DNA from 3 places in the Clostridium aromativorans genome. Region 3 is predicted to be linked to each of the others. Evidence: riboswitches for the same ligand, from Rfam matches in the RefSeq annotation. Region 3 holds a riboswitch; each other region holds the start of a gene.

Region 1 (10,678 bases), on a different contig from region 3:
TGACAGTATGGTGTGAAAAGTTGTTATGAAAGGAATTTTTAAGCCCCTAATAAAATCCAGTAAATACTCCCCGCAGTCTCCACCGTATATTCCATACTCGTGTTCTATTACAACTAGATTCGTATCGGAATTATTTATCAAATTTGCAAGATGTATATAGGTTTTTCTATCAAATTGATTTACAGTAAACCATATGTCATTCCCATATTTATAATTTTCGTCATTGACAGCAGCTATTTTATAATTGTTAGAGGGAAATGCATCTCCCAGATTTTTAATTAAATCAGCAGTAAAAGTAGCTATTCCACATGCCCTGGGTGGATAAGTACTTAAAAAAATTATGTTTTTATCCAATGGTATCACCTCTTTAGTTTTCTTATATAGCAAGCAGATTATTATCATAATCCTTTGAAACATAGGCTGTATTGAGAAGGTTACAATATTTGTCTATAATGCAATCTGAGCCTATTACAGAATTTGTTATATTTACATTCTCGTTTATTTTTATTCTATCCCAAAGTATACTTCTACTTATGGTGCTCATTTGGTCTATTAGACAATTGTTTCCTATAACGGTGTAAGGGCCTATTTGGGCATTGGAGTCTATAATAGAATTATTGCCAATAAACACCGGTCCTATTATTTTTGCATTTGGATGTATTTTTACATTTTTACTTTTAAAGATTATGTTCTTTATATCTGAAATATTATTGTTTTTTATAAATTTTTCACAGCTGCTGTGAAGTATATCTATATGTGCCTGTATATATTTCTTCAAAGTTCCAATGTCAATCCAATAGTCGTTGTATTTATAAGCAGCCATTTTGTAATGTTTTTTAAGTAATAGAGGATAAACGTCCTTTTCTACAGAAACCACTTTGTTTTTTGGAATTTCTTTAAAGACATCTGGTTCAAATACATAGACTCCAGCATTTATCCATTTTGAATCTGTTTCCCCTTCTTTAGGTTTTTCTTTAAAAGCATTTATATAATTATTTTTATCAAATTCTATTACTCCATATTGAGAAGGATCTTTAACCTTTGTCATAGCTATGGAAACTGAGGCTTTCTTTTTTTTATGATATCGTACAAGCTCTCTGTAGGATATGTTATTTACTATATCAGAATTTAAAACTATAAAAGTATCGTCAAAAAATTTTTCGGAATTTTTTATGGCACCGCCTGTGCCCAGGGGAATATCCTCAGATACATAATCTATTTTTATTCCTAATTTTGAACCATTATCCAAATAATTTTTAATGTAATTTGATTTGTAGCACGTACTCAGGACTACTTCAGTTACTCCAGCTTCCTTTAACTTTGTTATCACCCTTTCTATAAGCGGTTTTCCCATAATTGGAACCATGGGTTTTGGCAACTTGTTTGTTAGAGGTCTTAGTCTGGTACCTTTACCCCCAGCTAAAAGTAATGCTTTCATGTTGATTCCTCCCTTATGTTAATTAAATTTCTTATATTGAATAAACACTCTTATTTTATAAAGAATGTTATCTATCAAGTAAATTTAAATTATCACATATAATTGTATATATTAATGGAAAGCATATAATATTCATGAATAGTATCTTCAGGTAGCATTTATAACTATTGCTGAGTCTTCTGTATATAGTAGAAAGACCAGTTTAAGATATGAATTTACAGCTATGAAATTAAGAGTTTTTCAAATCATCACGATATTATCACTATTTACTGCCATGAATTGCTAATAAACATATTGTAATATAATAATATTATTATGTCAACAACAAATTTTTCCTTTACTGGTTATTTAATTCTCTATTTTTAATTTTAGCACTTCACTGTAATTGGAATTTAAAAATAATGTTATAATAAAGTAAAGAATAGTAACTATGTTTACAAAATTATATTGTTTAAGGGGGATTTTTATGAAAAAGAAAATAAGTGTATTTATTATGGCATTAGTACTTATAGTATCAACTTTATTTGCAGCAGGTTGTTCCAATGGATCCGACAGTACTTCATCTGAGCCTAAAAAACAGGCAATTAAAATTGCGGCTTTGAAGGGCCCTACCGGGATGGGAATGGCAAAACTTATGGAAGATAAGCAGGATTACAGCATAACCTTATATGATTCACCGGATCAGATAACATCAAAACTTATAAATGGAGAGATAGACGGGGCAGCAGTCCCTTCTAACTTGGCTTCTATTTTATATAATAAAACTAAAGGTGCAGTGAGACTAGTTGGAATAAATACTTTAGGTGTCTTATATATTGTTGAAAATGGCAGTACAGTAAAGAGCATAGAGGATTTAAGAGGGAAAACCATTTATTCAAGTGATAAAGGTGCTACTCCTGAATTCATATTGAACTACATATTGAGAAAAAACGGTCTGGAACCAGGGAAGGACGTAATTGTTGACTATAAGATGAATCACAGCGATCTGGCGGCAGCAGTGGCATCTAAAAAAGTAAATTTGGCAGTACTTCCGGAGCCTTTTGTAACTACTACAAAGATGAAAGACAGTAGTTTGCAAGTCCCCATAAATCTTACTAAGGAATGGGATAAGGCCTCCAATGGACAGAGTAAGCTGGCTATGGGTACTGTTGTCTTTAGAAAATCTTTTATAGATAAAAGGGGAAAAGATCTAGATAATTTTTTAAATAAATATAAGGAATCTGTGAATTTTGTAAATTCCAATAAGCAAGAGGCAGGAAAGCTTATTGAAAAATATGGCATAATACCAAAAACTAAAGTGGCTGAAATGGCTATCCCAGGCAGCAATATAGTATTTATAAATGCCAAAGATGGAAAACAAATTCTTCAGAAGTTTTATGAAGTTTTATATGACAGTGATCCAAAATCTGTTGGAGGAAAGGTACCAGATGAAAATTTCTATTACATTGGAGACAAGGACAATTAGAAGATCATGCATACTATTGTTTTGGCTGTTTATATGGGAGCTCTGCTCTCTTTTTATAAATAATCCCCTTATTTTGCCATCACCTTTTGAAGTTATAAAAACACTTTTTATTCTGGCGAAGGGAATTTATTTCTGGAAAAGTGTTTTTAATAGCATAATAAGGGTGATTTCAGGAATCCTAATATCCATAATTGTAGGCATTGTGCTGGGAGTAGCCGCAGGTTTGAATAAATTTATAGAGGAAATTCTGGATCCCATTATAATTACCATGAAAGCGACTCCCGTTATGTCTATAATTATTATAGCTTTAATTTGGTTTACTTCATCCTATGTAGTTATTTTTACAGCTATTTTAATATGTTTTCCAATAGTATATACGAATGTAATTCAGGGAATAAAGTCGGTGGACAAAAATTTAATTCAAATGGCGAGTGTGTATAGGGTTAAGAAAAAATACTTATTAAAAGATATATATCTTCCAAGTATAAAAAATTATGTTGTATCAGGTATACTCATGTGTCTTGGAATTGGATGGAAAGTTTCGGTGGCATCAGAGGTATTGAGTACACCTAATTACTCCATAGGATTGAATCTTTTGAATTCGAAGAACACACTTGAGACCCCTGAACTGTTTGCCTGGACTATTGTAGTTGTAATACTGAGTTTTGCTTTCGAAAAGATATTTAAGTATTATTTATCAAAGAGGACGTTTATATGAAAGATGATGGTAAATATGAAGTTATAATTAAAAATTTGAACAAATCCTATGGGAAACTTCCTGTGTTTATAAACTTAAATCTTAGCTTTTTAAAGGACAAAATTACAGTTATATTTGGACCCTCGGGCTGTGGGAAAACCACTCTTTTAAATATTATAAGTGGAATTGAAAAAGATTATGATGGACAGGTATATTTGAAAAGCGATAGATTGTCTTATGTTTTTCAGGAAGATAGGCTTATCTCCCATTTGACAGTATATGAAAATGTGGCTTTTGTACTAAAATCTGTAATGAATAGAGATGAAATAGAATCGACTGTAAATAAATTTTTAAATATGGTGGAACTGTCAGATTGCAGAGATAAATTTCCCGGGGAATTAAGTGGAGGTATGAAGAGAAGAGTTGCACTTGCCAGAGCTTTTGCCTATAGAAGTGATCTGCTCCTGATGGATGAACCTTTTAAGGGCCTGGATAATAGGTTAAAGGGTGACATAATAGAGAAGTTTTTATTGCTTTACAGGGAAAATAAAAGAACAGTTATAATGGTGACTCATGATAAAGAAGAAGCCAGAGAACTAGGTAATGTAATTTATTCGCTAGAGTAAATACGACGGAAATATTGATTAATTTCAATTATTGTAGTAATATAATTGGTGTCTGTGCAATATATAAAATTAAATAGTTTTATATATCCCAGGGGTGCTGGTGTTACCGGCTGAGAGTGAGGATTGAATCCTTAGACCCTAGTTGTACCTGATCTGGTCAATGCCAGCGTAGGAAGAGGTTGCAATATAATTTAGTCGATAAAGGTACAAACATTTTTTTAAAAGTTTGTACCTTTTTTATGAGAATAATTGTGCATTGTGAATTGAAAAGGCGGGATTGTATGAGAACATCTATAAAATTATATGATAGTGTAAAGGTTATATGGGATTCTTATTACGAGCATCCTTTTATAAGGGGAATAGCAGATGGAAGTTTGAATGTGGAGAAATTCAAATTTTACATGATTCAGGATTATATATATCTTCTGGATTATGTAAAAGTATATGCACTTGGAATAGTTAAAGCCCAAGATGAGAGTATCATGCGGGGTTTCTCGAAGATGGTGGACAATATATTGAATGGAGAGATGAATATACATAGAAATTATATGAAAAGATTGGGCATAAGAAAAGAGAATATAGAGAATACCGAAGCTGCCATTGAAAATATTTCCTATACAAATTACATGCTGTCAGTGTCGCAGATGGGAGATCTGATGGATTTAACAGCTTCCCTTCTAGCCTGTATGTGGAGTTATCTTTTGATTGGTAAAAGACTGAGTAAAATAGAGGGAGCCGTGGAAGATAAATTTTATGGACAGTGGATAAGGGGGTACTCTTCAGAAGATTACGAAAGGGAAACGAGGTGGCTGATTGAACTGTTTGATCAGTTGACTGCAGATATATCGGAAAAGAAATTTGAGAGATTGAAAGAAATTTTTATAAATACCAGTAAATATGAAAGTATGTTTTGGGATATGGCTATGACAGGAGGATGTAATTGTGCTGGAATTTAAAAATATAAGCTTTAAATATGATGAAGACCCGGATTTTATAATAAAAAGTTTGAGTTTCAGAGTAGATAAAGGGGAGTTCATAAGTATAGTGGGTCCCAGCGGATGCGGAAAAAGCACTGTGTTCAGGCTTATCTGCAAATTGGAGAGACCTTTTGAAGGAGATATATTTTTAGAGGGCAGAAATATAAACGTTTTGGGAAAGGGCTACATAGGATATATGCCTCAGAATGATCTTTTAATACCCTGGAGAACCATACTTCAAAATTCTTCACTGCCCCTTGAGATCAAAGGTGGAGATATGAAAAGGGTCAGGAACGAGGCAGAAGAAATGCTGCAAAGTTTCGGCCTGGAAAAATATAAAGATAAATATCCCAGGGATTTGTCCGGAGGTATGCGCCAGAGGGTAGCCTTTACAAGAACTCTTCTTACAGGCTCAGAACTGCTCCTTTTGGATGAGCCCTTTAGTGCACTGGATGCAATAACAAGACTCTCTATGCAGGAATGGCTTTTGGATAAGTGGTCCAAATTAAACAAGACTGTATTGTTTATAACTCATGATGTGGAGGAAGCACTTTTTTTGTCTACAAGAATATTTGTAACAGATGGAAGTCCTATAAGAAAATTTAAGGAAATAAAGGTTGATTTAAACTATCCCAGAACAAGAGATATGCTTGACAATCCTGATATTTTGAGGATAAAGGCACAGCTTATAGAAGAACTTAAAAGGGGGATAAGGTTGTGAAAAAATACAGATCCTCCATAATAATATGCCTGTTGTTTTTTGCAGTCTGGGAAGCAATTGCCAGATATATAGATGCTATGTACATCCTCCCATCTCCTACAGCAATTGTGAAAAAAATATGGGAGCTGAAGGACATCTTATTTTTGGTACATTTGCCGGCTACCCTTGCTGTGACTTTTGAAGGGCTTGGAATATCCATAGTATTTGGGGTTCTTCTTGCTGCGGCTATGAATATAAGTGAAAGAGTACAGAGAGCTCTTTATCCTATTGTAATTGTAACGCAGACAGTGCCCATAACTGCACTTGCTCCTATATTTGTGCTGTGGTTTGGATATGGCATATGGAGCAAAGTGCTGGTAACCATACTCATAACTTTTTTCCCAATAACCATAAATGTATATGACGGACTTCGTTCCACTAGGAGGGATATGGAGGAACTTCTGTTTACCTATGGTGCCAGCAAAGGAGATATATTTATAAAATTGAAGTTTCCAGCATCACTTCCTTACTTCTTTTCCGCCCTTAAGATAGCAGTACCATTGAGTGTGGTAGGTGCAGCCATAAGTGAGTGGCTGGGAGCCCAGGCAGGACTTGGATATTTTAGTAAGAGAATGATGACACAGCTGGACGGTGCTGGGGTTTTTGCACCTATTGTAATATTGTCTGTAGTCGCATTGATTATGGTTAAAATTATAAGCATACTCGAAAATAAAATAGTAAAGGGGAGGAATGAAATTTGAGGAAAATAAAGATCTTAGCTTTTATAATGTCAGTCTTAATGTTGGTGGGTTTAGCAGGGTGCGGCAGTAAATCATCACAAAATGGCAATGGACAGCTTGAAAACGTGGATTTGGTGCTTGACTGGTATCCAAACGCCATACACAGTTTTATATATGCAGCTATTGAGAAAGGGTATTTTAAAGAGGAAGGACTTAAAGTGAATATAAAATTTCCGTCGGATCCTACAGATCCACTCACTCTTCCAGCAGCAGGAAAGGCGACACTTGGGATTTACTATCAGCCGGATCTTGTAATTGCAAGAGCTAACCAGGGAGTACCTGTAAAATCTGTTGGAGCGGTAGTACATACACCTTTGAATGTTATAATAGCACTGAAGTCAAATAATATAAATTCACCTAAGGATCTTCAGGGAAAAACCGTGGGCTATTCAGGGAATCCGCTGAATACCGAGTACGTAAAGACCATGGTTAAAAAAGATGGTGGAAATCCGGATACTGTTAAGATGGTGGATGTAGGATTTGATCTTCTGTCATCCATGGTAACTAAAAAAGTAGATGCCACTACAGGTGGACTTATAAATCATGAAGTTCTCATGATGGAAAATGAAAATCATCCTGTAAATTATTTTGATCCTTCCAAATATGGAGTCCCAAATTATTATGAAGAAGTACTTGTAACCAGCGATAAAACTCTAAAGGAAAAGCCTGAAACCATTAAAAAATTTATGAAGGCCGCCCAGAAGGGATTTGAGTATACCAAAAATAATCCGGATGAGGCCCTGAAAATACTCATGGACAATCAACAAAAAGGCAGTTTTCCTCTTAAGGAAGCTGTTGAAAAGAAAAGTTTGAGTATACTTTTGCCTAAGATGGAATCAAAAAATGAGCCTTTTCTGAGTCAGGATAAAGGCGTATGGCAGAACAATATAAACTGGCTTAAAAAACAGGGACTTTTAAAAAAAGATGTAAATGCTGAGGATTTTTATGTGAATGTTCTGGAAAATGATAAATGATGGGAAAGAGGAGTATCTAATATATAAAGGGTTAATAGGGTTAAATAATAAGTACCTATTAACCCTTTTATCAGTTTTTTGTAATTTTTTTAAGGTTAAAATACCAATTAGTAACAAGCTTGAACGCTGGCATAATATTTGCTCATTGTAATTATCGTAAAATAGTATGTCAGGAATGTTTTGTACAAGAGTTGGAGGAGGAAAAACATGATATTTAAGAATTTTACAGAACTGATCAAAAATGTTCAGGGTTTCCAAGAAAAAAGAAGGGCAGCAGTAGTTGCTGCACAGGATGAACACACCTTAAGGGTTGTATTTAAAGCAAAAAGAAATAATATTGTAGAACCTATATTAATAGGTGATAAGGTGAAAATAAAGAAAGTTTTAGACAATTTAAAAGAGAAGTTAGATAATAGTGCGATTATTGATGTGGAAAATGACAATGCTGCAGCAGAGAAGGCTGTAGAATTTATACATCAGAATAAAGCAGATTTTATTATGAAGGGAAAAATCCAGACTGCGGATATTTTAAGAGCGGTAGTAAATAAAGAAAAAGGACTTGAAACAGGAAATGTCATGTCTCATTTTGTTTTTAATGAAGTGCCTAGCTATCACAAGTTAATGGTAACTACAGATGGTGGAATGATGATGTACCCAAATTTGGATGAGAAAAGGCAAATTATTGAAAATGCTGTTAACACACTTATTACTATGGGATATGAAAATCCCAAGGTTGCCGTTTTAGCCGCTGTTGAAAAGGTCAATCCTAAAATGCCCGAATCTGTTGATGCAGGTCTGTTAAAGGAAATGAATAAAAACGGAAAAATCAAAAATTGCATTGTAGAAGGGCCTATTTCTTATGACTTAGCTGTGAGCAAGAAATCAGCTGAATTAAAAGGTTACAATAGCCCTGTGGCAGGAGATGCAGATATTTTAATCTCTCCTAATATCACAGCAGGAAATATATTGGGAAAATCTCTACTATGTTCTGCAGGTGCAAAAATGGCAGGATTTATTGTGGGGGCCAAAGTTCCCATTGTTTTAACATCAAGAGGCTCCTCTGCTGAAGAAAAGTACCTATCTCTGGTATTGTCTGCGGCAGCCCTTAAATAGTAAATTTATTGATACAGGGATGAAATTAGCAGATCAATTTTAATTATACCTACCAAGAAAGGAGTATAGTTACGTCTTATCATGATATTCGTAACTAGATAAAAAATGAGTTATAAAATATTGGCAATTAACCCTGGTTCTACTTCTACAAAAATAGCTTTATATGAAGATGAAAAAGAAGTATTATGTGAAACACTGGAACACCCAGTTGAGGAAATTGAAAAGTATAATAAAGTTGCAGATCAATTTGATATGAGAAAAGAAGTCGTTCTTTCGTTTTTAAAAGAAAGAGAATATGAAGTTCATGAATTAGATGCAGTTGTGGGAAGAGGAGGAATGCTTCCAAAAGTAAAGTCGGGAGCTTATATAGTCAATAAAGCAATACTGGATAGGTTAAAAAATAAACCAGTAGTGGAGCATGCTTCAAATTTAGGAGCACTAATTGCTTATGAGATAGCAAATTCCATTGGAGTATCGGCCTATATATATGACTCAGTCAGGGTGGATGAGTTGAGAGACATAGCCCGTATATCAGGTATGTCGGATATACCAAGGGAAAGTACTAGTCATGCGTTAAACTCAAGAGCAATGGCAATGAAAACTGCAAAAAAGTATGGAAAAAAATACAGAGACATGAATTTTATTGTTGCCCATTTAGGCGGCGGAATATCGTTAAGTGTTCATGAAAGAGGGCGAATGGTTGATGTAATGCCTGATGATGATGGACCATTTTCCCCTGAAAGAGCTGGGAAAGTTCCCTGCAAGGCGCTTATAGACCTTTGCTATTCTGGAAAGTTTAATAAAAAAACCATGCATAAAAAGCTTAGGGGGAATGGTGGATTAAAGGATTATCTTAATACAAATGACGCTAGAAAAGTTGAAAAAATGATTGACAGTGGAGATCAAAAGGCAAAATTGGTGTATGAGGCTATGGCTTATCAAGTTGCCAAGAGAATAGGTGAGCTTGCAACAGTGGTAGAGGGAAATGTAGATGTCATTATTATTACAGGTGGTATAGCATATTCAAATATGCTGACTACCTGGATAAAAAAAAGAGTGGAATTTATTGCACCGGTAGAAATTATGCCTGGTGAGAATGAAATGGAAGCTTTGGCATTGGGTACACTTACACTTAGAGTGCTAAAAGGTGAAGAAGATGCCAGAGAATATGATTTGGATTAAAAATTTGGTCAATTAACGCTTGTGAAATTTTGCAGGCCGCTGGCTATTAGGCCGTTTAAAAGGAGTGATATGATAATGGTATCAAAAGAGATGTATGAATTAGGAGCAAAACGCTCTGTAATCAGAGAGCTATTTGAGTATGGAAAGCAGCAGGCTGCAATTGTTGGGAAAGAAAATGTGTTTGACTTCAGTATTGGAAATCCAACTGTTCCAGCACCGAAATGTGTAAGAGAAGCTATAATAAATTTGTTGGAAACAAAAAGGTCAGATGAAATTCATGGTTATACTTCTGCACAGGGAGATTTTGAAGTGAGGAAAGGTATAGCTGATTATATGAACAGCAGATTTAATTGTCAGCTTAAAGCAGAAAATTGTTATATGATGGACTTAGTAAAATGGATTATCAATGTGTTAGACCAGATGGCGCATTTTATTTGTTTATAAAGTCACTAGAAGAAAATGCAGTTAATTTTTCTGAGAATGCAAAGAAATTCAACCTTCTCATCGTGCCGGTAGATGATTTTGGATGCCAAGGATATGTAAGAATATCTTATTGTGTTGACCCAGAGATGATAAAAAGATCTTTTAGTGCATTTCAGAAATTGAGAGATTTATATAAAAGATAATATTTTATCTTAAATTGCTTTTAAAAACAGGTAGTTCCAAACTACCTGTTTTTAGTAATGTCCTTTAGAGCGTATCAAAA
Region 2 (10,678 bases), on a different contig from region 3:
TGATATCACTATCGACGGATTTTGAGTCCGTTGCGTCTGCCAATTCCACCACTTCGGCAAGTGACAAAAGTATAATATCACAAATATCACCTGTGGTCAAGAGGCAGTATAAAAGCAAATTTATAATAATATTCATATTGTGAAACAGTATATGACTTTTATCTTACTATTTTTATATTTTTTAAATAACATTATTTAAATCTAAAATAATTGTAAATTCAATGAAAATTTTAAATACTAGTTGTTATGTAAATGAAAATATGCTATTATTTAGTTGAGAATATTCTAAATAATGTATGATAGCCATAGAAGGTGATAAATTTTTAAATTAAATAATTTTAAAGTAATTATCCTAAGGTTTATTTAACCAACTAAGGAGGAACACAATGAGTAAACAAGATGCATTAAATGAGAATCTCGAGCGTGGCTTAGAAGAACGTCATATTCAATTGATAGCCCTGGGAGGAGCAATTGGCGTAGGGCTATTTTTAGGTTCTGCTACTGCTATTCAAACAGCTGGGCCAGCAATTCTATTGGTTTACATTATAGCTGGACTAGCTATGTTTGTCATAATGAGAGCTCTAGGTGAGTTGGCGACTTCCTATCCTGTTTCCGGATCCTTTAGCGCCTATGCCAATGAATTCATAAGTCCATTGGCAGGATATATGACTGGATGGACTTATTGGTTTATGTGGGTGGTAACCTGTATGGCTGAAATTACAGCTGTAGGCGTATACGTTAAATTCTGGATTCCAACTATGCCTCAGTGGATACCTGCACTGGCAGCACTTATTATAATGACATGCGTAAATCTAATTGCAGTAAAAGCCTACGGTGAATTTGAATTCTGGTTTGCAATTATCAAAGTAGTTACAATTATTGCAATAATAGTACTAGGGTTGCTCATGATTATATTTGGTTTCGGTAATGGTGGAAAACCTATCGGAATTTCAAATCTATGGACACATGGAGGATTTTTCCCTAAAGGTGGATGGGGACCTATGCTTGCAGTAACAATGGTTATGTTTGCTTATCTGGGCACAGAGCTCATAGGCGTTACAGCAGGTGAAGCAAAGAATCCTGAGAAAACGATACCGTCAGCTATCAACAAAGTACTTTGGAGAATACTTATATTTTATGTAGGTGCACTTTTTGTAATAATGTCACTCTATCCATGGAATACCCTTGGTACAACTGGAAGTCCTTTCGTCTTAACATTTAGCAAATTGGGTGTATCTGCAGCAGCAGGTATTATAAACTTTGTAGTATTGACTGCAGCTTTATCTTCCTGTAACAGCGGCATTTTCAGTACTGGACGTATGCTGTACAATCTTTCCCTGCAGGGAACAGCACCAAAAAAGTTTAGTAAGCTTGGTAAAACCCATGTTCCAGCTACTGGCATTTTGATTTCTGCATTTTTTATGTTAATTGGAGTTGTTCTTAATTTTCTGGTACCTGGAAAGGTATTTACTTACATTACAAGTGTAGCTACACTTGGTGCAATTTGGACTTGGGGCATTATACTGATAGCACAGATGAAGTTTAGAAAAAGACTTACTCCGGAAGAAATAAAAAAGTTGCATTTTCCAATGTTTGGATATCCTTATCTTAACTGGATTGTACTGGCATTTTTAGCTTTCGTCATCGTAATGCTAGCTTTTAGCCCAGATACTAGGATTGCTCTTATTGTAGGATGTTTCTGGTTCTTACTTATACTAGCTTTCTATTTTATACTTGGCTTAAATAAAAAGACCTCTAATCCTACAAAATCTGAACCAGAAGAATAAAATTTAAAATTGATTTACAAATTTTTATCAAGGTAGTATAATGAGTTTAAAATAAAATAGGCTGTGGGGGTGCTTTATATAGCTGAGAAGAGATATTCTCTAACCCTTTGAACCTGATCCAGATAAAACTGGCGTAGGGAAGCAATTTCACATGACTTTTGATTTTTATTAGGTGTATGCTTTTCCGCATACACCTTTTATATTTATACGGTGTCTATCACTGCCAGCACTCCTAGCTTCTTTAGAACCTTGGAGTTGCTTAAACAAATACAAAATTAGAGGTGTTTTTAATGAAAAAAGTATTGACAATTGCAGGTTCTGACAGCTCAGGTGGTGCGGGAATACAAGCTGATTTAAAAACCATGAGTGCACTTGGCGTGTATGGAATGAGTGTAATCACTGCCGTTACAGCCCAAAATACTATAGGTGTACAAGATGTACTGGACGTAACTCCTGAAATTGTGGAGGCTCAAATAAGATCCATATTTGACGATATCGAAGTAGATGCAGTAAAAATCGGAATGGTTTCAAATAGTAAAACCATATCTGTAATAAAAAAGCTCTTAATAGAATATAGGGCCAAAAATATAGTACTCGATCCGGTAATGATATCAAAAAGCGGATATTCTCTCTTAAAACCTGAAGCAGAAACAGCAATAAAAACTATGGTAAATGTTGCAGATGTAATAACTCCAAATATTCCAGAGGCAGAAGTTCTCAGCGGACTAAAAATTAAAAATGAAAAAGATATGGAAAGTGCAGCTTTTAAAATAAAAGAACTGGGTGCAAGGAGCATACTCGTAAAGGGAGGCCATAGATGCAATGATGCCAATGATATTTTGCTTCACGATAATAAGGTATTATCCCTTAAAGGTCATAGAATAAACACTAAAAACACTCATGGAACAGGATGTACTTTATCTTCCGCTATAGCTTCCTATTTAGCCAAAGGACACAATATTGAAAAGGCAGTAAACCTATCAAAGCAATATATAACTAAGGCAATAGAAAATTCATTTCCCATTGGTCATGGAGTTGGCCCTGTTGGACATTTTATAGAAGTTTATAAAAAAGCCGGTATAACTTTTTAATAGAAGAAATTATTTTTAAACTTAAAGGGGGTTAAAAAATTGAACAATATAAATCTAGACAAAGTAACAAAAATATTATCAGAGGTTAGAAATAAAATACCTCTTGTCCACTGTATTACCAACTATGTTACCATAAATGACTGTGCAAATATTCTCCTATCTTATGGTGCCTCCCCTGCTATGTGTGAGGCCTATGATGAGGTTTTTGATTTTGTCAAATTATCATCTGCCCTGTACATAAATTTAGGAACTCTTAATAAAGAGCAGGAACAAGCCGCAGTTTTAGCCAGCACTTCTGCAAAAATCCATGATATCCCCGTAGTATTAGATCCTGTAGCCTGTGCCGCCGTGCCAAAAAAAATTCAAGTTATAAACAGAATACTCCAGGTTGGAAAAATTGATGTCATAAAGGGAAACATAGGAGAGATTAAATTTTTGGCAGGACAATCCTCCAATGTAAAAGGTGTAGATTCCTTTGATACTGGAGAAGGTGCCTTAGAATGCTGCATAGCTTTATCTCAAAAATACAAGTGCACAGTTGCTGCCACCGGTAAAAAGGATTTCATAACAGATGGTAAAAGAAGTGCTGTAATTGAAAACGGCACAGAAATGTTTACTAAAGTTACTGGATCCGGTTGTATGCTGGGTGCCCTTTGCGGAGCTGCCTGTGGAGCATCTGAAGATAAATTCACAGCTACTGTAAATGCCATACTCTCAATGAATATAGCTGGAGAAGAAGCCTTTAAAGCAGCAAATACACCTGGAAGCTTTAGAGTTAAGCTCATAGACTGCATATATCAGTTAAGTGAAGAAAAATTAAAAGAAGGTGCCAAAATAGTATGGAAATAGATTATAGTCTATATTTGGTTACAGACAGAAGTTTTTTAAAAAATATTGATCTATCCAAAGCTGTAGAAGATGCAATTTCAGGCGGCGTCACTTTGGTTCAGCTAAGAGAAAAAAACATTTCCACAAGGGAATTTTACAAATTAGCACTGAAGATTAAGGAAGTTACTGATTATTACAAAGTTCCTTTCATAATAAATGACAGACTGGATATAGCTCAAGCTGTAGATGCAGATGGTGTACATCTTGGTCAAAGCGACATGCCCTTAGTCGCAGCCAGAAAGATATTGGGCAGAGATAAAATAATAGGAATATCTGCAGGTACTGTGGAAGAAGCTGTAGATGCACAAAAAAATAGTGCAGATTACATTGGAATAGGAACTATATTTTTCACTGGAACTAAAAAGGATATAGATACGCCAATAGGTATAGAAGGTCTACGTAAAATATACAATAGTATAAGCATACCTGCTGTTGCCATAGGTGGAATTAATGAGCAGAATTTCAAAGATGTATTATCTACTGGAGTGGATGGCATCTCCGTAATTTCTGCTATCTTAGGAAAGAATGATATAAAGGCTGCTGCAAAAGCTCTACTTAAATAGTATTTATTAAAAGTTATCAAATGCTGATTGAATTGTAGTCAAACTACAATTCAATCAGCATTTTTTCACACTTAACAGCTCTATATACTTTTAATTTATCAGTTTACAAATTTACCACGGTAAATTATAATATTTATTGTAATTGATTTATATAAAAGGGAGGCAATTAAAATGAAAAAAAAATTAAGTATTTTAGCAATCATGGTATTTATTGTGACATCAATATTTTCAGGATGTGGACAATCTCAAAAAACAGATACATCCTGGGATGACATAAAATCAAAGGGTAAATTTGTAGTTGGCCTAGACGACAGTTTCCCCCCAATGGGATTTAGGGATTCAAAAGGTCAAATCGTAGGGTTTGACATAGACATGGCCAAAGCCGCTGCAAAGAAAATGGGGGTAAATGTAGTCTTTAAGCCTGTAGAATGGGATGGTATTATTCTCAGTCTAAACAACAAGGACATAGATGTTATATGGAACGGTCTAACCATAACAGAAGACAGGAAAAAGCAGATATCTTTTTCAAAAGTATATCTTCAAAACAAACAGATAATTGTAGTGAGAAACAACTCAAATATAAAGACTAAGAAAGATTTATCAGGTAAAACCGTAGGACTTCAACTTGGGAGCAGCAGTGAAACTGCATTGAAGTCGGATACCGCCACTTCAAAATCCTTAAAAGAAGTGAGAAAATATTCAAATAATACAGAAGCTCTACTGGATTTAAACCAGGGACGTATTGATGCTGTTGTGGTAGATGAGGTTGTCGGGAGATATTATTTACAGAAAAAACCCGGATTATATAAAATACTTGATGACAATTTTGGGAAAGAAGATTATGGTGTTGGTATTAGAAAAAGCGATGCAGCTTTTAAAGATAAGTTAAATGAAGCACTGGATTCTATGAAGAAAGATGGAACTGCAGATAAGATATCCCAAAAGTGGTTCAGTAAAGATATAATAGCAAAATAAAAAGTTAGGATGTGATTTAATTGGATAATCTTATGGACATTACAGGATTTATATTAAAGGGAAGTCTAATAACTGGAGAATTATTTCTTATAACTGCTGTATTTTCCATACCTTTAGGATGTATAGTAGCAATAGGTAAAATATCTAAAATTAAGCCACTAAAAACTATATTAAGTTTGTACACCTGGGCTTTTAGAGGAACTCCTCTACTTTTACAGCTATTTTTTGCCTATTTTGGTCTTCCTGTAATTGGCATAAGACTATCTCCTCTAGCTGCTGCCGGACTTGCTTTTACTATAAATTATGCTGCATACTTAGCAGAGATATTCAGAGCTGGTATTGAATCCATAGACAAGGGTCAGTATGAAGCTTCCAGGGTCTTGGGAATGAGTTATTACCAAACTATGACAAAGATAATAATTCCACAGGCTACCAGAAATGTACTTCCTCCTGTTTGCAATGAAAGTATAAATCTAATAAAAGATTCTGCATTAGTTGCAACTATTGGAGTTGGGGATCTTTTAAGAGCAGCAAAGGAAGTAGTGACCCGTGATTTTACCATTACTCCCTTTATAATAGCTGCTGTAATATATCTAGTTATAACTTCAGTTTTGGTAATTGCCTTCAGGCACCTGGAAAAAAAATATTCAATCGATTAATTAATTGTAATGAGAATCACACCTTTATCTACTACTAACATGGTGTGGTTTATCTTTTTTTTCATGTTCATCCTCATTTTCCAGGCACTCCCTTAAGCACTCTTCTATTATATCAGTTGTTACTTTAAATTCATTATTTTCCTTCATCCATACCCCTTCCATTGAAAATACTGATTCATCAAAACAAAAATCCAGTTTTTTTATATCTTATATTGAATATAATATTATAAATTCTAAAAAGAGTTACTATAATTTTTTTCAGTTATCTGGGCTATTTTAATTATAATCTGTACTACTTTTTCCATGGAAAAAGCCGGTATATATTCAAATTTGCCGTGGAAATTATGTCCTCCTGTACATATATTAGGGGTTGGAAGTCCCATGAAAGAAAGTCTTGCTCCATCGGTACCCCCTCTAATTGGTACAACTTTAGGTTCTACATCAACTTCCTTCATGGCCTTAAAAGCTATGTCAACTATATATTTCACAGGCTCAATTTTTTCTTTCATATTCTTATACTGTTCTTCTATTTTAACATCTATAACCTCTCTGCCATATTCTTCGTTTATTTTTTTTACACATCTTTCTATAAAATTTTTTCTGCCATTAAATTTATTCTGATCAAAATCTCTTATAATATAATTAAGTTTAGTTTCATCTACATTTCCTTTCATTGAAACTAGATGATAAAATCCATCATATCCTTCCGTAGATGCCGGAATTTCATCTTTAGGAAGCATATTTATAAATTCACTAGCTATGAGCATTGAATTTATCATTTTCCCTTTTGCTTCACCAGGGTGTACATTTCTTCCAGAAACTGTTATCTTTGCAGAAGCTGCATTAAAATTCTCAAATTCCAGTTCTCCAAGGGCTCCACCGTCCACTGTATATGCAAATTTAGCATTGAATTTTTTTACATCAAAATGATCTGGTCCTCTCCCTATCTCTTCATCTGGTGTAAATCCTACTCTTATATCTCCATGTTTTATTTCTGGATGTTCCGCTAAATACTCCATTGCAGCCATTATCTCTGCAATACCAGCTTTGTCATCTGCACCTAATAAAGTTGTTCCATCCGTAGTTATAATTTTCTTACCCTTATAATTCTTTATCTCCGGAAAATCTTCGGTACTTAAAATTATATTCTCCTTTTTATTTAAAATTATATTCTCGCCATTATAATTTTCTAATATATGGGGATTTACATTTCTTCCTGAAGTTTCAGGACTGGTATCCATATGGGATATAAAACCGATTGTTGGAACTTTTTTATTTGTGTTGCCAGGTAACGTAGCCATAACATAACCTTTTTCATCCAGGGATATATTCTTCATATTGAGCCTTGACAATTCTTCTGAAAGCTGCTCTGCCAACTTCAACTGCTTTAAAGTACTCGGCACAGTGCTGGATTCCTCATCAGAGCTAGTATCAAACTTTACATATCTCAATAATTTATCTACGGCATTTTCCATACAAATTCCTCCAATAAAATAAAATATCTGAACATAAAAAGTACTTTATAATTATATTATTATTTAAATTTCTAATATATTATCGTTATAAAATAGATATAAATATTTATTTTTAACCTTTTTACCCGTAAGTTTTTCCAATGCCCGTGCATAATAATAAATTTGAATTTTATATTTCTCTCTCATATTCTCTAAGCTTTCTACATAATCTGTCTTGTAATCCAAGAGCACTAATTCATCTTTCTCCTGAAAATAGCAATCTATTACGCCCTGTACCAGCACTTTCTCATTATCATAAATTTTTGAAGGCAGTTCTTTATATATTTCACTGCTGCCTACTTCCATGTAAAAGGGAACTTCTCTATACAAATTTTCTGCTCTTTTCATTCTTTCACCAATAGAAGAATTAAAAAATTTTAATATTTTTTGTATTGATATGGATTTTGCCTCTTCTTCAGTTATAAATTCTTCCAGCACCAATTTGCGTATCTGCTCTTCTATTTCCGAATAGGAATTGACTTTTTTAATATCAATATGCTGCATTGCCAAATGCATAACCGTTCCTTTTTCCGCTGCAGTAAGACCTCTACTCCCTTTTAAAAAGAGTGGTTTTTTTAAATATACGGGTTCTATAAATTCCACACTATCTTCTCTATCTATAAGATTGAATCTTCTCTTCAATTCCGATACTGAAAATTTGGCAGGTATTTCAGAAGCCTTTTCATATTTATATTTCCAGTTTAGTCTTTTATTGACCTCTTTTGCACATGTCTTCTTACAAGAAATTTTATCTAAATTTTTGATCCATTCCGTTATATCATCTCCACGGACTTCTCCAGTAGATATGCCTTTTATAAAACTATCCATACCCTTAATATACATTTTCCATATGGATTCGTCCTCTTTAACTATCCAATTTGAATTATTTTGGGAACCTGCAATATCCCTGATAGGTTTTCCAAAAGGATGTCTTGCAATTGCTGGTCCTATCCAATCTAAAAAGTTTTTAGCATTCATAAGAGCATATTCTGAAATTTTAGATTTACTATAAGAAGCATACTCACACCACTTTTTAGCTGTTTTTTCAATGTCCCTCACCATTCCTGTTATTATAAGCTTCTCTTTTGCCCTGGTAAAAGCTACATATAATATTCTCATCTCTTCAGAAAGAGTCTCAATTTTTAATTTTCTCTTCAATACCTGCTTCATAATCGTAGGATAGGATATATGTCTTTCAATATCTATACAATCTGGCCCAAACCCTAATTTATCATGGAACAACAAACTTCTATTTATATCTATTAAATTAAAATTTTTCCCTGCTCCCGACAATATTACTATGGGAAATTCTAAACCTTTACTCTTGTGTATGCTCATTATCCTGACCACATCTTCATTTTCCCCGAGAACTTTTGCACTTCCCAGATCTCCACTGCTGCTTTTAAGTTTATTTATAAAATTTATAAAATTAAAAAGCCCCTTATAGCTGCTTTTCTCATACTGCTTTGCCCTTTCAAACAGCATCCTCAGATTTGCTTGCCTCTGAACTCCTCCAGACATAGCCCCTACAAAACCATAGTATCCCGTCTCTGTATAAAGATGCCATATAAATTCATCTATGGGCATATATATAACTTTTCTCCTCCAGTTTTCAAGCCTCTTCAAGAACTTTACAACTTTACATTTCAATACATCATCTATGCCCTCCAGAGAATATTTTGAGTTTGTGCTTTCCTCTGCCACTGCTTTGAGTACCTCATAAAAGGGTGCTTCCCTGTTTACCATTCTCAAATCCATAAGTTCTTCTGGCAAAAATGTTTCTATAGGTGATCTAAGTACTGCTATCAGCGGTATATCCTGTATTGGATTGTCTATTATTTCAAGAAGTGACACTACAGTTTTTATTTCAACGGTATCAAAATAACCTGTCGAAGTATCTGCAAATACAGGTATCCCAAAATCATTCAACTGTTCCACAAAAGTTGATGCCCAATTTCGAGTTGCACGCATCAATATTACTATATCCCTGTACATAACATTTCTATAGCAATCCATTTTACTGTCATATACTTTAAAACGCCCCTCAACTGATTTTGGGTTCACCAATTCATTTATTTTCCCCGCCACCATACGGGCTTCCACTTGAATGTTATCCAACATTTCCTCATTATCCAGCTCCAATCCTGACTCAGCTTCCTTTTTGTCAGCCATATAGATTTCTATGGCTCCCCCAGATTTCCCACTGCAATCTTTATATTGAGCTGAACTTATCAGGCATTCGTCATCATTATAATCAAGCTCCCCTACTTCCCTGCACATTATTTGCTTGAATAAATAGTTCACACCATCTATTATCTCTTTCCTGCTTCTAAAATTTTCAGATAATTTTATTTTTCTATTTCTACTTCCCTTTCTTTCAGAATAGGCATCATATTTTTGTAGAAATAACTCCGGTTTTGATTGTCTAAATCTATATATACTCTGTTTTACATCCCCTACCATAAATAAATTTGCATCTTGATCTTTTCTGCTTATCATATTTATTATAACTTCTTGAACTTCATTACTATCTTGGTATTCATCTATAAATATTTCCTGAAAATATTTTCTATATTCCAGGGCAACCTGCGAAGGTATTTTATGTCCCATATCATCCATATCTGTCAATATATCAAGACAAAAATGCTCAATATCACTAAAGTCCAGCACTCCTCTCTCCCTTTTTTTATCATAATATCTGCTGCTGAAATCCATCACAAGAGTTACTAGACAGTTAATTCTAGGATACACCTTCTTCATATCTTTAACTAGATTATCTGAATTTAAAAATATGCTTTCCCTTATATCATTTAACTTTTTCTTCACTTCATCTTTTATATCTCTAACACTCTTTTTTATACTTTCTATATCATCTCCTGTTTTTTTACCAGGAAGCTTATGAAATTTCAATTTCATAAACTCCTTCTTCATTTCATTCCATGAATTAGTTTGAAGTATTTTATCTATACTTTTAATATCATCTTCAAAAGGACATATATAATGTTCCAGACCTATAGTGCTTTTAATTATCTCCAGGGCATTTTCCATTTTATCTCTATAGCCGCCGACTTCTACATTCAAATTATGTATTAACATCTTAGCCCACAGAGTATCTTCGAAATTAAAATTTTCCCCCACATTGAAATCTTCTGCAGCTTCCTCTAACCATTTTTTAGGCCAGGGATTACTTCTTGAAAATTC
Region 3 (10,678 bases):
TTTGCCCCATGAGAACAGCATTGAGAATAATCTCGAGGAAGAAAGGCGCTTATTTTATGTGGGAATTACAAGGGCCATAGATAATTTGAGTTTGTGCTGCAGCAGTACCATAAGGGGAAAAACAGTTCAGGTGTCCAGATTCATAAAGGAGTGCGGTATATTTAGTACATATGATTATGCTGAAAAGTTGCATTTAAAAATAGGAGATGCTGTAGTTCACAAATTATACGGAGGAGGAAAGATAGTGGATAAAAAATATAATTCCATAAGTATACTATTTTACAATAATATAGAGAGGGAATTTAAATGCTGTGCACTTTACAGCAGCCAATTGATAGAGAAAAAACAAAAAGCTTTGTAGTAAACAGTATAAATATTATGTAAATTAAAATAAAATGTAAACTAAAAGGAGAAATATATAATGACAAAAGCAGCAACTAAAACAGGAACAGATCCGACAGCACTTGTAGCTATTGAACAATATTTTCCTGAAACAGAGCGTATTATCGACGATAACTTGGCAGATCAAATACTACCCTCTGGAAGAGGTTTTTTATGGATGATGCATCTTAACTCAGTTAGAAATTGGATGGTGCGAATTACTGAGAAAAACTTTCCTGGTCTCTGGAGCTGTATGATGTGTAGAAAACGGTATATAGATGAAGAGCTAATAGATTCAGTCAATAAGATCGGAGCAGTAGTGAATTTAGGAGCTGGATTTGATACTCGTGCATATAGATTGAAAGAGCTTTCTGATATTCCCGTTTGGGAGCTAGATCAACCCAAAAACATTGAAGCTAAGAAGATTCAACTTGGCAAAGTGTTCGAAACTATTCCATCACATGTAAAGCTTGTTCCAATAGACTTTGACCATCAAGATATAAACACTAAATTGAAATCTCATGGGTATTTGGCAGATAAACGAACATTTTTCATATGGGAGGGTGTTACACAATATTTAACTGAAGAAGGTATTAGATCAACATTTGACTTTCTTTCAAAAGCTGCACCGGGAAGTCGTCTTGTTTTCACGTATGTTCGTAAGGATTTTATTCAAGGTCAATCTAAGTATAGATGGGACAAGATATATGAAAAATATGTGATAAATAAGATCTGGATTTTTGGAATGGAGCCGGTAGAATGGCCTAATTTTCTAAAAGAATATGGATGGCGGGTGATTGAGGATATAGGTTATGATGAAATGGCTGAGAAATATGTTGTACCTACTGGTAGGAAACTGGCTTCAACTCAAGTAGAGCGGATGATTTATACAGAGAAGCTGTGATACGTTCTAGAGTCCTACAAAAGAGCCTATCTGTATTCTATGACAAAGGCCTCATCTGTAAAAGGTGAGGTCTTTTAACTCTATTCAAATTATCTATAAATATGAATCAAGTTAACGCGAAAATAATATTGCTTTTTAATTGCTTTCCATTGCTTTTTCGATACTTGAAATAAAGTCACTAGCTTTTATATCTAAACTTTTGCAGATTCTAAAAATGATGTTTAAAGTTGGATTTCGCTTCTGGCGTTCAATCATGCTGATATAGGTTCTGTCAACATTACATTCATGTGCAAGATCCTCCTGAGATAATCCACATTTTATTCTGCGGTTTCTTAAAGTTATAGCAAGTGCATTTTCTAATGTCATGTAAACCACCTCTCGGATTTAATTTTAAAAAAAATGTTACAAATTGTCTTCATACTATAATCTACAACAAGCGATTTTTGTGATATAATTTAAAAGTGTTTTGCAATAATTTGTATAAATGTTAAACTTTAATTGTTATTTATAAGAAAGGCAGGTTGAAATTTACGTGATAAATGATAAAGTAAACGATTTGAGAGAGAGATTACATAAATTAATTGAGGAAGAGGCGGATTATAGTGAAATATTAGAGGCAAGTCAAAAACTAGATAAATACATAAATCAGGTTACGAAGAGTACAAGCAGTTGAGAATTTATTGTGATAAATTGATAAAACTTTATAAGCTTAAAAAACTTCTGTTTTTATAATGGAATTCCTTTTAAGAAAGGTTTGTATGATAGATAAGAAATGCAAATAAATAATTGATATTAAAAATATACAGATAGAGTGTTAAAACTATTTGACTAAGTCAACTAGTTTGCTTATAATTATTTTTATGAGAATAAATAAACTAGTTTGGAGTGATTTTATGAAAAATAGAAACTTAAACACAATATCAGAGGTAAGAATTTTTAGTCGATTTTATACAAATGTCTTGGGACTTTTAAATCAAGGTATACTGGATAGTGCATATTCATTAACGGAAGCTCGTATACTTTTTGAGATTAATAAAACTAAAGAATGTACCGCTAATATTTTGATTGATAAACTAAATATTGATAAGGGATACTTAAGTAGGATCTTAAATCGCTTTAAATCGGATGAATTGATTACTAAAGAAAAATGTTCTGGGGATGGACGTTTGAATTTCCTTGAATTGACAGAAAACGGTAGGAATGTCCTATCAAATCTTTCAAAAAGATCTGATAAACAAATTTCTAATCTAATAGATCACTTAGATGAAAGTGAAAAGGAAAGTTTAGTTAATTCAATGGAATGTATTATGAAATTACTGTCTTATGGTAAAAGAGCTTTCAATATTAGATCATATAGAGAAAGTGATATAAAATACATTATTGAAAAACATAGAGAATTATATAAAAAGGAGTTTGGGTTTGGTAATATATTTGGAGATTATGTTGAGAAATATTTAATTGAATTTCATAAAAAACATAATCCGGATTTAGAAAATATATGGATTGCAGAAGAAAGTAATAAATCCGTTGGCGTAATAGCTATAGCTGCAGATAAAACAGATTCTTCTTTAGCGCAGCTTAGATGGTTTTTAATTGATCCAAGTGAAAGAAATAATGGATTAGGTCACATGCTTTTAGACACGGCAATTAATTTTTGTAGAGAGAAGAATTATAAGCATATTTTTTTATGGACTGCTGATGTACTCAAAACAGCCCGTTATCTTTATGGAAATTATGGATTTAAGCTAACTGAATCAGCTGATAATACTACGTGGACAGACCATCTAATTAAAGAAGAACGTTGGGACCTATATATATAATCATTTGCCTTCGATGAAAGTGCCTGCATTTGGAATCTCTTTCAGCAGTATAAATTCTAATACTGTGGAAAGCAGCGCTGTAGAATTTGAAGATCCATTCGGAAATAGGTTGGGCATAACTGATTATACTAAAAAATAATCCATTTAATATAATGCATATATTGTGTATAGAAACGGCCTAGCAGTTCAATATTGCTAAGCTGTTTCTATGATAACCAATCATCATATTATGGTAGGTGAGGAAAATTTAATTGTTGATTTTTCAAAAATGTTCTTTTAAATTTCGTGTCGTAAGATATGGATCATCTGAACACATTACAAGGGACATTACAGCAGCACCATAAATATCAGTTTTCAATAATTTATCTATGTTGCTTTCATTTATACCGCCTATTGCTATAATTGGAATTGAAACATTTTTCAGCATATCTTCCAAAAAAGCAATTCCTCTGGGTTCTAATCCCTTTTTACAATTTGTTTTGAAAATGTGTCCTGCCAGAAGGTAATCTGCACCCTTTTTTTGCACATTTGCCGCCTCTAAAGTGCTGTGAACAGATACTCCTAAAATACCCTTGAATTTAAAATGTTCATTCATATAATCTGCATAATTTGTGTGAAATCCATCAGAATTTACTTCTAGAGCAGCTTCCATATTGCCGTTTATTATAAGAGGTACATTTTGAGGTTCCGTTATCTTTTTGATTTTTTTAGCAAGCTGAATTATTTTACTACAGTCCAAATCTTTTTCACGTAGAATTACGGCATCTGCACCTGCTTGTACTGAACTTTCTATTATATCAAGCATGTTGTTATTTTTTACAAGTTTTCTATTCGTTACTATAAATAGCTTTTGTTTCATAGTGCTATAGGTTCCCAATCCTTCATTACAGGAAAATATCCTTTTTTGATTATTGCCTGTTTCACCTCTGTTAAGCTTCTTTTATCGGAGTTGTCAAATTGCATTTCACCAGGATTCTCCTGAGTATGTCCTCCAACTTCCGTAGATACGCCTGCAGACATTTTGGTGACACCGAGAGGTATGAGATTGTCCCTCATTTCCCTGGATTCTCTTGTGGTTATGTTGGTACCTGATCTTGGAATAAAGAGTTTAAGTGCAAGCAGTATTTGTACCATGTTTTTGTCACTTATTTCATGCAGATCTTTGAAAAAACCTGCATGAGGCCTTATCCGTGGAACTGAAAAATTCACATCTACTCCAGGAAATTTTTTTTGTATATATGCACCGTGCAGTCCACCTAAAAAAGCTTCTTCTCTCCAGTTATAGAGACCATAAAGCGGGCCGAGACCTACGGAATATATACCAGCTTCGCAGGCCCTTTCTGGTGTTTCAAGTCTGTATCTGTAATTTTTCTTTGGACCTCCAAGGTGGACCTTTGAGTATACTTCCTGGTTGTAGGTCTCCTGGTACATAGTAAGACTATCTGCACCGGCTTCAACAAGTTCTCTGTATTCTTCCTTTTTAAGAGAGTATATTTCCAGACATATTGAACTGAAATATTTGTTCATTATTTTTACACAATCTCTTATATAGGAAACAGGCGAATATTTTCTGGATTCTCCTGTCAAAATTATTACATGTCTGAACCCCATGTCATGTACAGCTTTTGCTTCTGTATCAACTTCATCGAGAGTGAGTACCTTTCTGTTTATTTTATTTGTACAATTATATCCACAGTAAGCGCATCTATTTGAACAGTAATTGGCAACGTACATGGGAGTGTACATGACAACGTTTCTTCCAAAGTATTTAAGTGAAAGTCTGTGAGATTTTTGAGCCATCTCTTCCATATGCTTTTCGGCAGTAGGAGAGAGAAGCGCCAGAAAATCCCATTTATCCAGTTCCTCTTTATCTATTATTTTTTCAATTTGTCTGTCTGTAACTTTTTTAAAAAAGTTTTCATAATCAAAATCTTTTAAATTTTGCACTACATCATAAAAGGTCATTTTAAACACTTCCTATCTTAAAAATCCTGTAAGAGGAGATGAGGCTACGGCGACTTCTTTTTCAACACCGGGTTTTGAAAGAAAAGCTTTCCTTCCTGCTTGTATTGCAAGCTTGAAAGCTTCGGCTATGAGTACAGGGTCTTCTGCTGTTGCAAGGGCAGTATTTGCAAGTACTGCATCGGCTCCCATCTCCATGGCTTCTGCGGCGTGAGATGGCTTCCCTATACCTGCATCCACTACAACTGGTATATCTATTTCGTCAATTATAATTTTTAATAGTTCTTTTGTCTTAAGACCTCTATTTGTCCCGATAGGTGCACCCAGAGGCATTACTGCAGAGGCACCGGCATCTACAAGTCTCTTTGCATCCATTAGATCCGGGCTTATATAGGGAAGTACAACAAATCCTTCTTTTACAAGGGCTTCAGTAGCCTTTAAGGTTTCATAGTTGTCGGGAAGCAAGTATTTGCTATCTGAAATAACTTCTATTTTAACCCAATTTCCACATCCTGTTGCTTTAGCTAAATGTGCGAGCCTTATAGCTTCTTCTGCATTTCTTGCACCGGATGTATTTGCCACGAGTATGCAGCTTTTATCTATAAAATTCAATATGTTGTCATTTGGTTCTGCAGCGTGGATATCCATACGTCTCAGTGCTACGGTTATAATTTGTGCTTCAGAACTTTTTATTATATCAGGCACTATTTCATTTGATGTAAATTTACCAGTCCCAATAAAGAACCTGCTCTTTATTTTTCTATTTGCTATTATAAGTTCATCCATAAATTAAAATCTCCTTTAATTTTGATTTATTGTATATAATGTAAATTATCTAACCACCTCCGACATAACGGATTATTTCTACTTTGGAAGTGCTTGATAATTTTTTGGATTTGTACTGTTCCCTGTCTACTAACTCTAAATCCACTTCAATTACAACGGTGTTTTCGTCTATATTTAATTTGTTTAGTAATTGTGATACTGTCGTTTCGGGGGCAAAATCCAATTCTTCTCCATTTACGGTCATTTTTACACCTCATTTCAAAAGCAATTGGAATCGATGTTCTAGTCTTTATCCCGAAGGATATTTATGTTTTTTCCTTCCATTACCTTGTTCATGTTTCTTACAGCACACATTTTTCCACACATGGTACAGGTTTTTTTATCTTCAGGTGTTGAGCTCTTTCTGTATTTTCTGGCTTTTTCAGGGTCTATTGCAGTATCTAATATTTTTTCCCAGTCAAGTGCTCTTCTGGCCTCAGCCATTTTGTTGTCCCAATTTCTTGCACCTTTGATTTCCTTTGCAATGTCTGCAGCATGGGCAGCTATTTTGGCGGCTATAATTCCATCCTTCATATCCTGCAAATCAGGCAGTCTGAGGTGCTCTGCAGGAGTTACATAACAGAGAAAATCCGCTCCATAAGTTGCAGCAATAGCGCCGCCTATGGCGCTTGTTATGTGATCATATCCAGGTGCTATATCTGTTACTATGGGACCTAGTACATAAAATGGAGCATCATGACACAGCTTTCTTTCAAGCTTCATGTTGGTTTCTATTTCATTAAGAGCCATATGACCGGGCCCTTCTATCATTACCTGTACATTTCTTTTCCAGGCTTTTTTTGCCAGTTCACCTAAGGTCATGAGTTCCTTTATCTGGCTTGCGTCTGTAGAATCATCTATACAGCCAGGTCTACAGGCATCTCCCAGACTTATGGTTACATCGTATTTTTCACATATGTCAAGAATTTTATCGAAGTATTCATAGAAAGGATTTTGTCTCTTATTCAAGTTCATCCAAGCATACATCAAGCTGCCTCCTCTTGAGACAAAATTCATAAGTCTCGGGTTTCTCTTGAATATCTGTGCTGCTTCCAGATTTATACCGGCATGGATGGTCATAAAGTCAACCCCATCTCTTGCGTGGGCTTCTATAACGCTTAAAAGTTCCTCAGCAGTTATATCCTTTAATTCTTTATCATAAAAACCAACTGCATCGTATATGGGTACAGTACCTATCATAGAAGGAGACATAGCCACTAACTTGTTTCTAAATTCTCTTGTTTTCCCAAAACAACTTAGATCCATAATGGCCTCAGCTTTCATGTCTATTGCTTTTTTCACTTTGTCAAGTTCCAGATCTATATTACAGCAGTCCTTTGAAATGCCAAGATTGACATTTATCTTTGTTTTAAGCCCTTTTCCCACGCCTTCTGCACTTAAATTTTTATGATTTTTATTGGCTGGAATGACAGCTTTGCCTTTGGACATAAGGTGCATGAGATCCTTGACATCCATATTTTCCTTTTTGGCTACTATACGTATTTCTTCCGTGACTATTCCTTTTCTGGCAGCATCCATCTGGGTTGTATAATTCATTTTATCAATCTCCTTCTTGATTTTATGGATAAAAAAATAGGGAGCAAATGCTTCCCATAGGATATAAAAACTCTGAATGTTTTTTAAAACAGCGTAAATTTCCCTACGTTGGCATTATCCAAATCAGGTTATAAGGGTAAAAGATAGTATCTTACTCTCAGCCTATCAACATGGGCTCCCCTGTAACATTGTATTTTTAAATAAAAAAAGGAGTGTCTGATGAAAACACTCCTCGAATACACATTTTAAATATTTGCTTCCCTACGGTAGTGTTAACTACATCAAGTTCAAAGGGTCAGGTTTTACCTTCTCAACCGAAACGGTTCCCCCACAAACAATTCTATTTACTTTACATATATATAATAGCACTTATCCATATATATGTAAACATTTTTAAAAATTTTCCACTTGTTTTGCACATCTAATCAATTCGTCAGCCGCCTTTGAGCACAGGGAGGCCAGATCTTCTATGTGAATTTCTTTTGAGGCAGAAGAGTCAAAAAAGATGTTTGCCTGGGCTTCGAATTCTTCATCTGCCAGCCATAAGACCAGTACAACGGGCACATTTGGAAATATGTTAAACTGAAGTGACATATCTCCCAGGCATAGTTTTTTAGCATCAAGTTTTTTCCCGGCCTTTAGAAATAGTTCATCTCTGTTTCCGAAGTATTTGGTAAGTTTGTCTATACCATGGCCGGCAAAAAAATCATAGGTGCAGCCTACACCTTCTATTTCCCTGTAGGGTACCCATTTATTGGTCAGTCCACTTTTGGTGCATCTGCAGAGATAGCTCATGATCAGTATTTTATCCATTATCGTATCGGATTCATAAGATAGATCGTTGTGATTAAAATCCTTTAATGTAATAGAGCCTTCCGGATAGGAAATTAAATATTCCCTGTTAAAGTATTTTAAGGTGAACATATTCTTTTCAGCGTCATATTTTGCTCCACTTTTTTGGACAATTTCTTCCAGGGGACGCCGGCTGAATTTTTTACATAGATCCTTATAACACAGCACATAGTTGTTTTTCTTGTTTCCTATTGTGAAACACCTCTTTTCTATCAAGTATTTTTTGAAGCAGGAGACATGATATTTTAATTATATACTATTTAATATATATAAAAACAGCATTATATTTGTGAATGATAATGCTGTTTTTGTGTTATTTAACATAATATTTTTTGGCTTTACACTTCAAAACGGAAGCCGATTATGAAATTATCCGGCTTCTTTTTTGACTAATAGGCAGCAGCTGCTGCAGGTTGTCTGTAATGAGAATAATCTCCGGGATATCTTGAAATATGTTTTGATAAATTATCGGATCTATGTCTGAAATTGGAAATACTGTTGATGTTATTGTTGTAACTGGAGTTAGTAGTTGTTGTAAATGATTCACCATCTGCTCCGATCTCAGAGGGATAAATTGCGATATTTCCACCATTTGATATCATGGCAACAGGGTGAATTTTGTTGCTGGAATCAGATAATGAATTTCCATTGACTTTGGCCGATTGATATTTTACCTCATCCGCGTTTGCTAGAGGTAGAAGCTGATTGTTCTGATTAGCCGGATCTTCGCTGATCCATTCTGCGGATGTGCCTATTTTCTGCTCATAGGAAGAATCAAGGGTAGTGGATATAGTTTTTGTTACTGCTTCTCCTTTAGGCGTAGTTGCAGTGAATGTTAAATTCCATGTGGAATTCGAAGCCTTGGATATAGTTACACTGATAGTTGAGCCAATTGGGATACTAACTATATTCTGGGCAGCATCGGGCAATTTTTCCCAAAAAACTTCAACTATAGGTTGTCCATTTTGTATCTCCTCTATAGTTCCCATTTGAAGGAGATCTTCAGAATTTACTCCTCCCAAGCCTATCCATTGTGCGGTTGAGGCATTTTGACGATTGGATGTAATATTAGGTACTGTCCAACTTCCTGAAACGCTTGTATAAGTATTGTTCTGGGAAACAGGTACAGCTATATAGCCTGCCCAATTACCTGATTTTTCAGTGCTAGCTGGAAGATTAACCCTATTTATGGTGTTTTGAGGCTGGTAGTTATAAATTGAATGAGTTATATTCCTCTTTGGAAAATAATTTGATAAAATATAGCTGCCTCTGTAAGTATCGCCGAATTGTTCCTTTGCAATTGCAGATCCGGCTCCACTTCCCAATACCACAAATAATGCCAGCAGCAAAATTTGAAGTTTTTTTAAGATGTTTTTCATTGATTAATTTCCCCCTTCCATTATATTTATAAAAAATGAGTATATAAAAACTACTTGATATACAATAGTTTCTCGCTAATATATTACAAAATCGTGGTAATAATATTACCATATTGTAAATTTTTTGCCTTCAATTATATTTATTGTGAAAGAAATTCATTGTTGGTTAAATCAGGTTCTGAATTTACAAGGTTCTGTAGAAGGTATTATTATTTGTGATATAATAATTACTATAAAATTGGACCGCGTAGGAGATTGAGATAAAATATGAAGGATATACATAAGAGGATCGATGAAATATTACCACGGATAGCTGATCCGTATTTCAGACAGAATAAGGGACTTGGAGATGAAATAGGATTTTATATTTTTGATTATGATCCTAAATATGAGCTTTTAATTAGGGATAGAGTTAAATTTATAGAGGAAAAGGCAAAAAAAGCCTATGGGCTCAATATAATCGAGTTTGACCTTTATGATATTATTTTGAACATTTTAAAATCAAAGGGATATCTTGAAAAAAACTTTGAGATGGAGAAAAAAAAAGGAAGCAAATATGTTTTAAATGCAACCAAGAAAGCTCTTAGACTTACATTGAAAAATGATCTTATGGTAGGGTATATAGCAGACAGGATTGGCGGAAGCGATATAATATTTTTAACTGGAGTTGGAAAATCATGGCCTATAATCGGATCATATGGAGTGTTAAACAACCTGCATAGAGTTATAGAAAAACAACCTCTTGTTATGTTTTTTCCAGGCACCTATGATGGAGGCTCCCTAATGCTGTTTAATATTTTAAAAGATGACAACTATTACAGGGCATTTCAATTAATAGATAAGTATTGAATTATGGGGGAGACAAAAAAATGAAATTTATTTTGAAGGATATGTTTTATAAAGAAATAGACAGGGATATAAAAGGTGTTATCAAAGTTGGGCAGGAAGATGATGAAAATGTAAAACAGGAACTAGATGAATATGTTGTAACCAGTGAG

Evidence for each region. A riboswitch is a leader RNA that binds a small molecule or an ion and turns the genes downstream of it on or off. The one in region 3 is predicted to bind thiamine pyrophosphate.
Region 1: linked by a shared signal. The riboswitch ahead of tenA (thiaminase II) and the one ahead of thiC (phosphomethylpyrimidine synthase ThiC) in region 3 are both predicted to bind thiamine pyrophosphate.
Region 2: linked by a shared signal. The riboswitch ahead of thiD (bifunctional hydroxymethylpyrimidine kinase/phosphomethylpyrimidine kinase) and the one ahead of thiC (phosphomethylpyrimidine synthase ThiC) in region 3 are both predicted to bind thiamine pyrophosphate.

Annotation. Positions count from the first base shown of each region.
Region 1 is NZ_JAJJPB010000026.1:30,517-41,194, forward strand. It holds gene LN736_RS15470 (glycosyltransferase family 4 protein) at 1-354, opposite strand, end outside; gene LN736_RS15475 (sugar phosphate nucleotidyltransferase) at 377-1,438, opposite strand; gene LN736_RS15480 (ABC transporter substrate-binding protein) at 1,905-2,903, shown strand; gene LN736_RS15485 (ABC transporter permease) at 2,866-3,621, shown strand; gene LN736_RS15490 (ABC transporter ATP-binding protein) at 3,618-4,226, shown strand; TPP riboswitch at 4,307-4,418, shown strand; gene tenA (thiaminase II) at 4,508-5,182, shown strand; gene LN736_RS15500 (ABC transporter ATP-binding protein) at 5,169-5,924, shown strand; gene LN736_RS15505 (ABC transporter permease) at 5,921-6,664, shown strand; gene LN736_RS15510 (ABC transporter substrate-binding protein) at 6,661-7,677, shown strand; gene LN736_RS15515 (bifunctional enoyl-CoA hydratase/phosphate acetyltransferase) at 7,885-8,790, shown strand; gene buk (butyrate kinase) at 8,896-9,972, shown strand; gene LN736_RS15525 (aminotransferase class I/II-fold pyridoxal phosphate-dependent enzyme) at 10,048-10,416, shown strand; gene LN736_RS19250 (aminotransferase class I/II-fold pyridoxal phosphate-dependent enzyme) at 10,368-10,598, shown strand; gene LN736_RS15530 (polysaccharide deacetylase family protein) at 10,663-10,678, opposite strand, start outside.
Region 2 is NZ_JAJJPB010000010.1:18,691-29,368, reverse strand. It holds tRNA gene LN736_RS09290 (tRNA-Leu) at 1-58, opposite strand, end outside; gene LN736_RS09285 (amino acid permease) at 387-1,787, shown strand; TPP riboswitch at 1,843-1,945, shown strand; gene thiD (bifunctional hydroxymethylpyrimidine kinase/phosphomethylpyrimidine kinase) at 2,078-2,878, shown strand; gene thiM (hydroxyethylthiazole kinase) at 2,918-3,727, shown strand; gene thiE (thiamine phosphate synthase) at 3,718-4,329, shown strand; gene LN736_RS09265 (amino acid ABC transporter substrate-binding protein) at 4,501-5,304, shown strand; gene LN736_RS09260 (amino acid ABC transporter permease) at 5,325-5,963, shown strand; gene LN736_RS18970 (hypothetical protein) at 5,988-6,110, opposite strand; gene pepT (peptidase T) at 6,197-7,438, opposite strand; gene addA (helicase-exonuclease AddAB subunit AddA) at 7,502-10,678, opposite strand, start outside.
Region 3 is NZ_JAJJPB010000015.1:72,677-83,354, forward strand. It holds gene LN736_RS12020 (ATP-dependent helicase) at 1-361, shown strand, start outside; gene LN736_RS12025 (SAM-dependent methyltransferase) at 422-1,285, shown strand; gene LN736_RS12030 (helix-turn-helix domain-containing protein) at 1,421-1,651, opposite strand; gene LN736_RS19135 (aspartyl-phosphate phosphatase Spo0E family protein) at 1,818-1,958, shown strand; gene LN736_RS12040 (bifunctional helix-turn-helix transcriptional regulator/GNAT family N-acetyltransferase) at 2,179-3,105, shown strand; gene LN736_RS12045 (thiamine phosphate synthase) at 3,368-3,964, opposite strand; gene thiH (2-iminoacetate synthase ThiH) at 3,961-5,070, opposite strand; gene LN736_RS12055 (thiazole synthase) at 5,083-5,853, opposite strand; gene thiS (sulfur carrier protein ThiS) at 5,903-6,097, opposite strand; gene thiC (phosphomethylpyrimidine synthase ThiC) at 6,136-7,449, opposite strand; TPP riboswitch at 7,531-7,641, opposite strand; TPP riboswitch at 7,690-7,789, opposite strand; gene LN736_RS12070 (DUF3786 domain-containing protein) at 7,843-8,469, opposite strand; gene LN736_RS12075 (G1 family glutamic endopeptidase) at 8,691-9,680, opposite strand; gene LN736_RS12080 (DUF1788 domain-containing protein) at 9,948-10,529, shown strand; gene brxC (BREX system P-loop protein BrxC) at 10,550-10,678, shown strand, end outside.